Regions from separate parts of the Pedococcus sp. 2YAF34 genome, predicted to be linked through region 2. Evidence: predicted binding sites of a transcription regulator. Region 2 holds the regulator's gene; the other holds the start of a gene.

Region 1 (6,088 bases), on a different contig from region 2:
CCCGCCGGTGGGGCAGAACCGCAGCTGCGGGCACGGGCCGGAGACCGCCGACAGGTAGGGGCGCCCGCCGCTGGCCTCGGCGGGGAAGAACTTCATCGCCTCCAGCCCGGCCTCGGCCAGCGTCAGCATCTCGGTGAGCGTGCCCGCGCCGGCGAGCAGCGGCAGCCCGGATGCGAGCGCCGCCTCGAGCAGCCGCGGCGGCGACCCCGGCGTGACGATGAACTGGGCGCCGGCGTCCTGCACCTGCCGCACCTGCTCGGGCGTGACCACGGTGCCGGCGCCGACGACCATGCCCTCGACCTCGGAGGCCACGGCCTCGATGGCGCCGAGCCCTGCCGCGCTGCGCAGGGTCAGCTCGATGACGGGTATGCCGCCGGCGAGCAGGGCCCGCGCCAGCGGCACCGCCTGCTCGACGGAGTCGACGACCACGACGGGGACGACCGGGGCGAGGTCGAGCAGGTCGGCCTCGCTCGAGATCACGGGCTTGGCGACAGGGGCGGTCGCGGGGGTCATCGGGTCTCCTCGGCGGTGACGGCGGCGGTGGTGTGGTCGTACTGGCGCCCCAGGCCGGCGAAGACGTGGGCGCCCTCGTCGGCGCGGCCCACGGCGGCGCGCATCGGCGCGAACAGCTCACGCCCGGTACCCACGCACTCGTCGCTCACGCGCTGGGCGGGCAGCCGGGCGGCGAACTCGGCGTCGTCGACGAGGACGTCGAGCCGGCCGGTGCGGGCGTCGACGCGGATGACGTCGCCGTCGTGGATCTTCGAGATCGGGCCGGCGTGGACCGACTCGGGGGTCACGTGGATCGCGGCCGGGATGGCCCCGGACGCCCCGCTCATGCGGCCGTCGGTGACCAGGGCGACGGCGTGGCCGCGCTTCTGCAGGACGCCGAGGGAGGGCGTGAGCGCGTGGAGCTCGGGCATGCCGTTGGCGCTCGGTCCCTGCTCGCGGATGACGACGACGACGTCGCGGTCGAGCTCGCGGCGGGAGAACGCCTGGAGGAAACCAACCTGGTCGGTGAAGACGCGCGCGGGCGCCTCGACGACCTTGTGCTCGTCGGCGACGGCCGAGACCTTGATGACGGCGTGGCCGAGGGTGCCACGCAGGACCCGCAGGCCGCCGTCGGCGGCGAACGGGTCGGTCGCCGGACGAAGGACCGACGGGTCGAGCGACTCGGCCGGGGCCTCGACGAACTCGAGCCCCCCGTCGACCAGCTCGGGCTTGCGCGTGTAGAGGCGCAGGCCGGGCCCGGCGAGCGTGAGGACGTCCTCGTGCAGCAGCCCCGCGTCGAGCATGGTGCGCACGAGGAACGGTGTGCCACCGGCCTGGTGGAAGTGGTTCACGTCGGCGGTGCCGTTGGGGTAGATCCGCGCGACCGACGGGACGGCGGCCGACAGGTCGTCGAAGTCCTCCCACGTCAGGTCGATGCCCGCGGCGGCCGCCATCGAGATCAGGTGCATCGTGTGGTTGGTCGAGCCGCCGGTCGCGAGGAGGGCGACGACGCCGTTGACGACGCACTTCTCGTCGACGACCTGCCCGATGCCGTAGGGCTGCTCCGACGCGGCGATCTCGGCGACACGGCGGGTGGTCGCGTCGGTCAGGGCGTCGCGCACCGGGTCGTCGGGGTGCACGAAGGCGGCCCCGGGCAGGTGCAGGCCCATGACGTCCATGAGCATCTGGTTGGAGTTGGCGGTGCCGTAGAACGTGCACGTGCCGGGCGAGTGGTAGGACGCCACCTCGCTCGCAAGCAGCTCGTCGCGGCCGGCCTCACCGGCGGCGAACGCCTTGCGGGTCTCGGCCTTCTCGGCGTTGGAGCGACCGCTGGCCATGGGGCCGGCCGGCACGAGCGCCGTCGGCAGGTGCCCGAACGAGAGCGCACCCGCGACGAGGCCGGGGACGATCTTGTCGCAGACGCCGAGCATGAGGACGCCGTCGAACACGTCGTGCGACAGCGCGATCGCCGTCGACATCGCGATGACGTCGCGGCTGAACAGGCTGAGTTCCATACCCGCCCGCCCCTGGGTGATGCCGTCGCACATGGCTGGCACACCGCCGGCCACGCGCGCCACGGCGCCGACCTCGCGAGCCGTCTGCTTCATGGCCTGCGGGTAGTGCTCGAACGGCGCGTGCGCGGACAGCATGTCGTTGTAGGACGTGACGATCCCGAGGCTGACACCCGTGTCGGCGGCCATCGTGGTGCGGTCGCTGCCGCCGCAGGCCGCGACGGCGTGGGCGAGGTTGGAGCAGCCGAGGTCGGTGCGTGCCGGGCGCAGGCTGAGCTCCGAGGCGGCGTGCGACAGGCGCTGGAGGTATGCCGTGCGGCTGGCTCGGCTGCGCTCGGTCAGGCGTGCGGTGACCTCGGCGACGACGGGGTGCAGGGCGGGGGCCATGGGGCTCCTGGGGTTCGGCGGTCAGGTGATGGACCGCGCGAACGACGTCCTTGGCGTGCGCGTGTGATCTCCTTCACAAGTGTGGCGGCGCCTGCCGGCCCTCCACCACGGCGTTCCGCCATGCGGACGACGGGGTTCAGGGTCGTCTCAGCCCGTGGTTCGCCGTGCTCGTGCCCGTCAGGGCTGGCGGCGCGACAGGGTCCAGCTGGCTGCGTCGTCCAGCGTTCCCCTGCCGGTCCGGGTGAACACGAGCCGGTCGTGCAGGCGGTTGCGGCGCCCGCCCCAGAACTCGACCTCGTCGCAGGCCACCCGCCAGCCGCCCCAGAAGTCGGGGACGGGCACGTCGTCGGGGTGCCCGTGGTCGGGGTACTGCACGGCATACCGGTCGTAGGCGGCCTCGAGCTCAGCCCGTCCCTCGACGGGCTGGGACTGTTGCGACGCCCAGGCAGAGATGCGCGAGGCCCACGGGCGGGAGGAGAAGTAGCCCTGCACCTCCTCGCGGGTCAGGGCCTGCGCCTGCCCGCGGAAGCGGATGGCCCGGAACATCGACGGCCAGGTGAGGGCGGCGGCGATCCCACCGGTGGCCGCGATCTCCTGGCCCTTGGCGGAGGTGGTCGCGGTGACGAACCCCGGTCCGCGGTCGTCGAAGAAGCGCATGAGGACGGTGCGGACGTTGGGCATCCCGGCCGCGTCGACCGTGGCCACGGAGATGGCGGTGGGCTCGGGGACGTCACCCTGCGCCTCCTGGCGCGCGATGGCCTCCTCCACCCAGAGCCGCGCCTGCTGCCAAGGGGTCGGCGCCACCTGCTCCTCGGAGAGACCCTCGCCGGTGTAGTCCACGCGCCGCGCACTTGTCATGCCCCGAGATTAGGGTGAGGGAAAGACAGCAGCGACAGGAGTCACCCATGCCAGGCACCGGCAAGGCCGTCGGCAAGGTCGTCCGCTGGGGCGTGAAGTACGGCCCCCACGCCATCGTGCTCGCGCAGCAGGCCAGGGAGCCCGCCATGGCCGCGGCGCAGAAGGCGATCGACCGGCAGAAGGCCAAGCGGCGGGCCATCGAGCACGCCAGCACGGTGCGCGAGGGGTCGGTCCTGAAGACGTTCGACCCGCGGGCCGACCACGGCGAGGCCGTCTGGGTGGTGTTCGCCGGCGACGACCCGATCGCGACGCACCCGAGCACCGCCACCCCCATCCCCGAGCTCATCGCCAACAGCGACCTGTCGACGCGCGTGCGTCCCGCCGACCTGCCCTCCCCGGCCGAGCGCCTCAAGCAGATCCCGCGGCGACGCGGCGCGCACTGAGGTGTCCGTCCTCGACCCGGTGACCAACGGCGCCCGCCGCCAGCTCGCCCATGCCCTGCGCTCCAAGGTCGCCGGCGACGACGCCCGCACCAAGGCCGAGCGCATCTGGGGCGCGGAGGGCCCGCGCTGGTTCACCCCCGCCGACCCGATCTGGCGCGTCCACGCCGACGCCTCGATGTTCCCCGCCGGCATCAGGGCCCTGCTCCTGCAGTCGCTGCACCCGCTGGCGATGGCGGGGGTCGCGGGCCACTCCGGGTACAAGGGCGACCCGTGGGGACGGCTCCAGCGCACCAGCGAGTTCCTCGCGACGACCACCTTCGGCACCATCGAGGACGCCGAGGCCCTCATCGCACGCATCCGCGGCATCCACGAGCGCGTGCGCGGCAAGGCTCCCGACGGGCGCCCCTACGCCGCGAGCGACCCGCACCTGCTCAAGTGGGTGCACGTCACCGAGGCCGACAGCTTCCTCACCGCCTACCAGCGCTACGCCGTCGAGCCGCTGACCGACGCCGAGGCCGACCGGTACGTCGACCAGAGCTGCGTCGTCGCCCAGGCACTCGGTGTGGTCGACCCGCCGAGGACGGTCGCGGCGCTGCGCCAGGTCATCGAGGACTACCGCCCCGAGCTCGAGTCCACGCCCGCGGCACGGGAGGCGGCGCGCTTCCTGCTCGTGCACCCGCCCCTGCCCCTCGCGGCGCGGGCGGGGTACTCGGCCCTGGCCGCGGGCGCGGTGTCGATGCTCCCGTGGTGGGCCCGCCGCCCGCTCCGGCTCCCCTATCTCCCCGTCACCGAACGCGTGCTCGGCCGTCCCCTGGGTGGGGTCGCCACGGCGACGGTCCGGTGGGCCATGCACGACCCGGACGACGTTCGCCGCCGAGCGCTGGAGCAGCGCGACGCCGCGAGCTGAGCGCGGTTACGGCGTGGGGTGGCGGGCGTCGTAGCGCAGGAAGCCCGGTTGCACCCGCGCCAGGACACCGATCGCAACGACACAGGCGAGCCCGCCGATCACCGCGGTCCACGCCTCCCCCACCCCGGTCGACAGGAACCCGCCCGCGAGCTCCCCGAGCCGCGGGCCGCCGGCGACCACCACGATGAACACGCCCTGCAACCGGCCCCGCAGGTGGTCCGGCGTGGCTGACTGCAGGATCGTCGTCCGGAACACCGCACTGACGGAGTCGGAGCCGCCGGCGACGGCCATGGCGACCAGGCCCAGCCAGAGCGCCGTACCCCGGCTCACGACCCCACCGGCGGCGAGCATCGCGGCCCCGAACCCGGCGATCGCGAAGCCCCAGCCGACGACGGCGACGAGGATCGCCAGGCCCTGCCGGCGGACGTGGCCGAGCCGACCCGAGAAGAACATCGCCCCGATGCCACCGACCGCCGCCGCCGCCGACAGCGCTCCGACCGTCTTGGCTCCACCGCCGAAGATCACCGCGCCGGCAGCCGGGAACAGCACCCGCGGCTGGGCCAGCAGCATGGCGGCGATGTCGGCGACGAACGTCATGCGCACGTTGGGCCGGGTGCCGAGGAACGCGAACCCGTCGAGCACCGACCGCAGCCCGGGCCGGGTGGGTGCGGCGCCGTCGGCGGGCGGCTCGGGCGGCAGGGACGGGAGGGTGGCCAGGCCCCAGAGGGCAGCCGTGGTGATGACCGCGTCGGTCGTGTACGCCGCCTTGAACCCTCCCCAGTCGACGAGGACACCGGCCAGCAGCGGGCCCACCGTCATCGATGCGTTCATCGCGAAGACCGACAGGGCGTTGGCCGCGGGCAGCTGCTCGCGACGCAGGATGCGCGGGTAGATCGAGCTGCGCGCCGGGGACGCGACGGCGAACGCACCGTTCCACAGGGCGACCAGCAGGTAGAGGACCCAGACCTGCGTGTTGCCGAGCCACGCCTGCAGGGCGCACAGGATGCTCGTGGCGAACGCGACGCCCTGGGCCACCATCCCGACGACCCTGCGGTCGAAGTGGTCGACGAGGGTGCCGCCGTACAGGCCCATGACGACCAACGGCACGAGCGCGCAGAGCCCGACGATGCCGACCGCGGCGGTCGACCGGGTCAGGTCGTAGACCTGCAGGCCGATGGCGACCACCGCCAGCTGCGAACCGACGTTGGAGAGCGTGAACCCTGCATACAAACGCCGGTACGGCGCGTTCTCCCGCAGCGGGGCGAGGTCGAGCAGAAGCGGCACGACACGGACCCTACGTCGCGCTCCGTGCCGTAGCGTCGCCGCCATGGAAGCCCGTGCGCGCATCGCGCTGCTCATCGACGCGGACAACTCGTCGGCCAAGAAGCTCGACGTCATCCTCAGCGAGCTGTCCAAGTACGGCGAGACCAGCATCCGCCGCGCCTACGGCAACTGGACCAAGGCCAGCCTCCGGCCGTGGACCGAGGTCC
Region 2 (6,088 bases):
CGCGGCGTCGAACTGCCCGCCCTTGATGGCCTCACGGATCGGCGCCGCCGGCGGGGCGGCCCGCACCGTGCGGTAGGCCGTCACGTCGTCGACCTCCCAGCCGGAGGCCTGCAGGCCGGCGACCAGGGTGTCCGTGGCGATGTCGGCGCGCGGGAGGAAGACCCGGTTGATGGGGTCGAGCACCTCGTCGAACGGCGGCCAGTCGGCGAGCAGCCCGTTGGCCGACTTCTCACCCGACGGCACGAGGTCGGGGACGATGCCCCACTCGTGCAGCGCCTCGGCGGTGACCCCGCCGACGGCGGCGACCTTGAGCCCGGCGAAGGCGCGGGCATCGAGCCCGAACTCCTCGAACTTCTCACGGACCGCCTTGACGGCGTTGACGGAGGTGAAGCCGATCCACTCGTAGCGACCGGTCACCAGGCCCTTGACTGCACGCTCCATCTGCTGGGGCGTGCGCGGCGGCTCGACGCTGATCGTCGGCACGACCTCGGCGGTGGCGCCGTAGGACTCCAGGCGCGAGATCGTCGAGCCCGACTGCTCCTTGGTGCGCGGGACCAGGACGTTCCACCCGAACAGCGGCTTGGTCTCGAACCACGACAGCTCCTCTCGCAGGGCCACGGTGGAGCCGACGACGGCCAGGGCCGGGAACTCCACGGTCTTCATGACCTTGGCGACCTCGCCGAGCGTGGTGACCCGGGTCGACTGGCGGATCGTGGTGCCCCGCTCGGTCAGCGCGACCGGGGCGGACTCGGCGCGGCCGGCGGCCAGCAGCTTGGCGAGCGCCCCGCTGAGGTCCTCGGGCGCCCCGAGGAGCACCACGGTCACCGACTCGGCGACCGAGGCCGTCCAGTCGACGGACCGGTCGTTGGCCGAGATCACGTGGACGGCGGGCGAGCTGCTCGAGGTGAGCGGGATGCCTGCGTAGGCGGGCACCGCGGACACGGCGCTGACGCCGGGGACGATGTCGAAGCCGACACCGGCCTTGCGGCAGGCGAGGGCTTCCTCGGCGAGGCCGTTGAAGGTCGCAGGGTCGCCATCCATGAGCCGCACGACGAGGCCGCCGTGGGCTCCCTTCGCGGCCTTGACGACGAGCTTGGCCCGCATGGCGTGGGTCAGCGGCTGGCCGTGGTCGCCGTGGCCGGCGTCGACGACCTCGACGTCGGCGCGGCAGTAGCGCTCGACGACGGACTCGCGGGCGACCTGGTCGATGACGACGACGTCGGCCCTGGCGAGCAGCTCGAGCGAGCGCACGGTCATGAGGCCGGCGTCGCCGGGGCCGGCGCCGACGAAGGCGACGCGGCCGGGCTGGCGGGTGGTGGGCTTGGTGGGCTGGGTCGAGCGCGTGGGGCTCACGTGGCACGCTCCGTGCTGTCGTGTTCTGGGCGGCGGTCGGGGGCGGCGAGCGGATGAGTTCCGTTCGCCCCGGCTGGGTCGGGGGGCCAGCTGTCGGCGGTGTGCTCCCGTATGGCGTCCACGGCCGACGGCCCGTCGGCGGCGGGCGGCCGCTCCTCGGGCCCGCGCAACAGGTCGGCGCCGTCCTCGAGCAGCACGGCGGCCAGCCGGTGGCCGAGGGACTCGGCGTCCGTGACGGGGCCGACGAGCGAGCGACGCAGGTCGACGGCTCCGTCGACGCTGCCGACGAACGCGCGCAGCGACAGCTCGAGGCCGTCCTCGCCGTCGACGACCTCGGCGAGGGCGCCGACGGGTGCGGAGCAGCCGGCCTCGAGGGCGGCGAGCAGCGCGCGCTCGGCGGTGACGCAGGCCCGGGTGTCGGCGTCGTCGAGGACGGCGAGCGCCTCGCGGGTCACGGTGTCGTCGGTGCGGCACTCGACGGCGAGGGCGCCCTGACCGGGCGCCGGGAGCACCTGCAGCGGGTCGAGCGCCTCGGTGACCTCGTTGAGCCGGCCGAGCCGGGCCAGGCCGGCCCTGGCGAGGACGACGGCGTCGAGGGCGCCGTCGTGCACCATCGAGATGCGGGTGTCGACGTTGCCGCGGATGTCCTTGAAGCCCAGGCCCATCCCGAGGGCCGCGAGCTGGGCGACGCGTCGCGGGGACCCGGTGCCGACGACGGCGCCCTCCCCCAGCTCGCCGAGCGTGCGGCCACCGGAGGCGACGAGCACGTCGCGCGGGTCCTCACGCCCCGGCACCGCGACCACGGTGAGCCCGGGCTCGGGCGAGGTGGGCAGGTCCTTGAGGGAGTGCACGGCGAAGTCGACCTCGCCGTCGAGCAGGGCCCGGCGCAGCGCTGCCGCGAAGACACCGGTGCCGCCGAGGCTGGCGAGCGACTCGGTGGACGTGTCGCCCTCGGTGACGATGGTGACCAGGTCGACGGTGTGGCCGAGGGCGCGCAGGCGGTCGGCGACCCAGCTCGACTGGGTCGTGGCCAGCGCACTGCGGCGGGTGCCGAGGCGCAGGGTGAGGGGCGAGGTCGCGGTGCTCACGGCATACCCCCCGTCCTGGGCGGCGGGACGGAGGCGGTGGCCGCCTCGCCCGGACCGAGGTCGAACAGCTCGCGCAGCGCCTGGGCGTAGCCGTCGCCCTGGCCGCCGACGGCGAGCTCCTTCACGCGCACGGTCGGGGTGTGCAGGAGCTTCTCGACGATGCGGTGCACCGCGAGCTGCACCTCGGCCCGCGAGGTGTCGTCGAGGTCGGGCAGGCGCTGGTCGAGCCGGCTGAGCTCGCCGGCGACCACGTCGGCGGCGTGCGAGCGCAGCGCGGCAACGGTCGGCGCGACTGTCTCGGCGGCACGGGAGGTGAGGTAGGTGGCCACCTCGCCGATGACGAGGTCGGCCACCTGCTGCACCTCGCTGGAGGTCTTCCCGCCGGACAGGTCCTCCCCGAGCGAGGCGAGGCCGGCAAGGCTGACACCGTTGAGGGAGTCGACCTCGGGGGCCACGTCGTGGGGCAGGGCAAGGTCGACGTAGGCCTGCGGGCGGCCGCCACGGGCGACCTGGGCGTCGGCGGCACAGGCGAGGCTGACCACGACGCCGGTGGACCCGGTGCAGGAGATGACGACGTCGGCGGCCGCGAGGGCGGGGCCCAGCTCGTCGAGCGGCCTGGCCGTGCCGCCGGTGCGCTCGGCGAGGCGGGTCGCCTTGGACAGGGTGCGGTTGAGGATGGCCAGCGAGCGGACGCCGCGGCGGGCCACCGTGGTGGCGGCCAGCGAGCTCATGCCCCCGGCGCCGACGACGAGCACGTCGAGCCCGTCCAGCGGCCCGAGGTCGCGCTCGGCCCGGGCGAGGCCCGCCTCGACCAGCGAGACGCTCACGGCGTCGATCCCGGTCTCGGTGTGGGCGCGCTTGCCGACGCGGAGCGCCTGCTGGAAGAGGGTGTTGAGCGAGGACCCGGCGTGGCCGGCGCGCTGGGCCTCCCGCAGCGAGGTGCGCATCTGGCCGAGGATCTGCGCCTCGCCCACGGCCATCGAGTCGAGCCCGCAGGCGACCGTGAACGCGTGCGCGATCGCGCGGTCCTCGTAGTGCACGTAGAGGTGCTCGCGCAGCTCCTCGCGGCCCACGCCCGTGACCTCGGTGAGCGCGTCGGTGATGTCGGTGACCGCACCGTGGAAGGTGAGGGACTCGGCGTACACCTCCGTGCGGTTGCAGGTGGACACCACGGTGACCTCGGAGAGGTTGTCGCGCGCGAAGAGGCCCGCGGCCAGGCGGTGGCGGCCGGCCGGGTCGAGGGACATCGACTCGAGCAGGGACAGCGGCGCCGTGTGGTGCGAGAGGCCGAGGACGACGAGGCTCACCCGGACACCACCGCCGCGACGTCGAGCGCGCCCTGGGCCGCGAGCGCCTTGCGCTGCTCGTGGAAGGCGAGGATCTGCAGCTCGGTGGACAGGTCGACCTTGCGGACGTCGACGCCCTCCGGCACGACCAGCACGCACGGCGCGAAGTTGAGGATCGAGCGGACGCCGGCGGCGACGAGCTGGTCGCAGACGCCCTGCGCCGAGGCCGCGGGGGTGGCGATGACGCCGATCGCGAGGCCCTCGTCGCTGACCAGGGAGTCGAGGGTGTCCATCGGCTGCACCGCGATGCCGGCGATCTCCTGGCCGTGCAGGCTGGCGTCCTGGTCGAGCAGGGCGACGACGCGGAAGCCGCGCGTGGCGAAGCCGCTGTACGCCGCGAGCGCGTGGCCGAGGTTGCCCATCCCGATGATGGCCACGGGCCAGTCCTGGGTGAGGCCGAGCTCGCGCGAGATCTGGTAGGCGAGGTGGTCCACCTCGTAGCCGACGCCGCGCACGCCGTACGAGCCGAGGTGCGAGAGGTCCTTGCGGAGCTTGGCGCTGCGTACGCCGGCGGCGGTGGCGAGCTCCTCGGAGGAGACGGAGGTGATCCCCCGCTCGGCGAGCCCGGTGAGGGCACGCAGGTACTCCGGCAGCCGGGCCACCGTGGCGTCGGGGATACCCCGACGAGCGCTCGGTTCGGCGGACAACGTCTTCTCCGGCTCCTTCTCGACCCACAGGGTCCGCACCTGGCTGATGCGGGCTGCCCACGGCAGATTACGCTTTTGTGAACGGATGCACAAAGTCACAAGCGGCCGTCCCGAAGGGTGGTGACGGCGCCTGTGACCCAGGTCACCGAAGGGGTCGAGCGACGCCGGCCGTGGACGCGAACGGCGTCCCCCGCTGCGGCGGTTCAGGCCTGCAGCGCCGCCCGGAGCCGGGCCTCGTCGACGCGCCAGTAGTCGTGCTGCAGGCCGTCCACGAAGGTCACCGGGATCTGCTCGCCGTACTGCTCCAGGAGAGCCCGGTCACCCACGACCGACTGCTCCTCCCACCCGACACCCAGCTCGTCCGCGACCCTCGCGATCACGGCTCGCGCCTCGTCGCACAGGTGGCACCCGGGGCGCCCCAGCATGCGGATGCGGGGCGCCGCGTCCGCGGTGCGGGGGTCGGGTAGGTGCTCGGGCACCCCACCAGCGTAGGCGGACGTGTCCGGGGTGTGACGTGGGTCTCCTGACAAACGGCGCGAGATCGGCGAAACTGTCCCGCCAGGAGGTCCCCCATCAGGATGCGCCCACGTCGTCGTGCCGCGAAGCCGTTCGCGGGGCTCAGTGACGCCCTGATCCGGCTGTCGCAGCCGGTGACCGTCACGGCAGACCACGGCATGGGCGCCGCGACAGCGCAGTTCCTCGACTCGCTGCGCCTCGTCCTCAGCATCGCCGGCGACGCCGGGACCCTCGACGGCTCCGGCCGGGGCTCGAGCGGCGGCTCGGGACCGGGTGACGCCGACGGTGGCCGTGCCGCGCGTGCCGGGTTCGCCCCCGGCGAGGCGCCGCAGGACTTCGTCCGCATCTCCGCCCTCGTCGACCTCGCCCAGCGCGGTGACTCCGAGGCGTTCGGGATGCTCTACGAGCGCTACGTCGACGTGGTCTACCGCTACGTCTACGTGCGCGTCGGCAGCCAGCAGCTCGCGGAGGACCTCACCTCCGAGACGTTCCTGCGCGCCCTGCGACGCATGGACTCCTTCTCGTGGCAGGGCCGGGACATCGCCGCCTGGTTCATCACCATCGCGCGCAACCTGATCACCGACAACGCCAAGTCGGCGCGTTTCCGCATGGAGGTCACGACGGCCGACATGCTCGACGCCGACACCCGGGTGGAGGCAGCCCCCGACCACGAGGTGCTCGAGCGGCTGCGCGACGAGCGGTTGCTGACGGCGGTGAAGAACCTCAAGCCCGAGCAGGCCGAGTGTGTCGTCCTGCGGTTCCTGCAGGGGCTGACCCTGGCCGAGACCGCCAAGGTCCTCGGCAAGTCCGAGGGTGCCGTCAAGCAGCTCCAGCTGCGCGCCGTCCGCGCCCTGCACCGGGAGCTGGCCGATGCCGACCTCTAGGCGTCACCCGTCCCGGGAATTTCGCTACGGCGCGGCGCGTAACTTCTGCGCACCCGGGTCGTTCTCAGCGCGACAGACCGCGACCGAGCTGGGGAGGGAGGTGTCGGCATGCCACTGATCAACCGCTCCGCCGATCGGTTCCAGCGCGCCCTGGAGGGAGAACGCTTCACCGACGACGAGCTCCAGCGCCTGCTCGAGACCAGTCGCCGGCTCGCCTCCGTGGCGTCGCTGGGTCCCGGCCCCGACGCGGTGTT

Evidence for each region. Region 2 encodes Rex, which represses fermentation and respiration genes when NADH is low (regulators of the CRP and FNR family bind a similar motif). Its sites were predicted from a motif close to CTTGTGAANNNNTTCACAAG; they were not measured.
Region 1: a site for Rex is predicted at 2,451-2,470, ahead of edd (phosphogluconate dehydratase). Genes of this name have one in related genera too.

Annotation. Positions count from the first base shown of each region.
Region 1 is NZ_JBFRFA010000007.1:129,473-135,560, forward strand. Features, by position in the region: gene eda (bifunctional 4-hydroxy-2-oxoglutarate aldolase/2-dehydro-3-deoxy-phosphogluconate aldolase) at 1-513, opposite strand, end outside; gene edd (phosphogluconate dehydratase) at 510-2,390, opposite strand; gene pdxH (pyridoxamine 5'-phosphate oxidase) at 2,568-3,248, opposite strand; gene AB4Z02_RS06230 (hypothetical protein) at 3,296-3,691, shown strand; gene AB4Z02_RS06235 (oxygenase MpaB family protein) at 3,693-4,598, shown strand; gene AB4Z02_RS06240 (MFS transporter) at 4,605-5,882, opposite strand; gene AB4Z02_RS06245 (NYN domain-containing protein) at 5,926-6,088, shown strand, end outside.
Region 2 is NZ_JBFRFA010000014.1:117-6,204, reverse strand. Features, by position in the region: gene AB4Z02_RS09565 (uroporphyrinogen-III synthase) at 1-1,353, opposite strand, end outside; gene hemC (hydroxymethylbilane synthase) at 1,350-2,441, opposite strand; gene AB4Z02_RS09555 (glutamyl-tRNA reductase) at 2,438-3,748, opposite strand; gene AB4Z02_RS09550 (redox-sensing transcriptional repressor Rex) at 3,745-4,434, opposite strand; gene AB4Z02_RS09545 (glutaredoxin family protein) at 4,638-4,913, opposite strand; gene AB4Z02_RS09540 (sigma-70 family RNA polymerase sigma factor) at 5,013-5,834, shown strand; partial or broken gene AB4Z02_RS09535 (hypothetical protein) at 5,943-6,088, shown strand, end outside.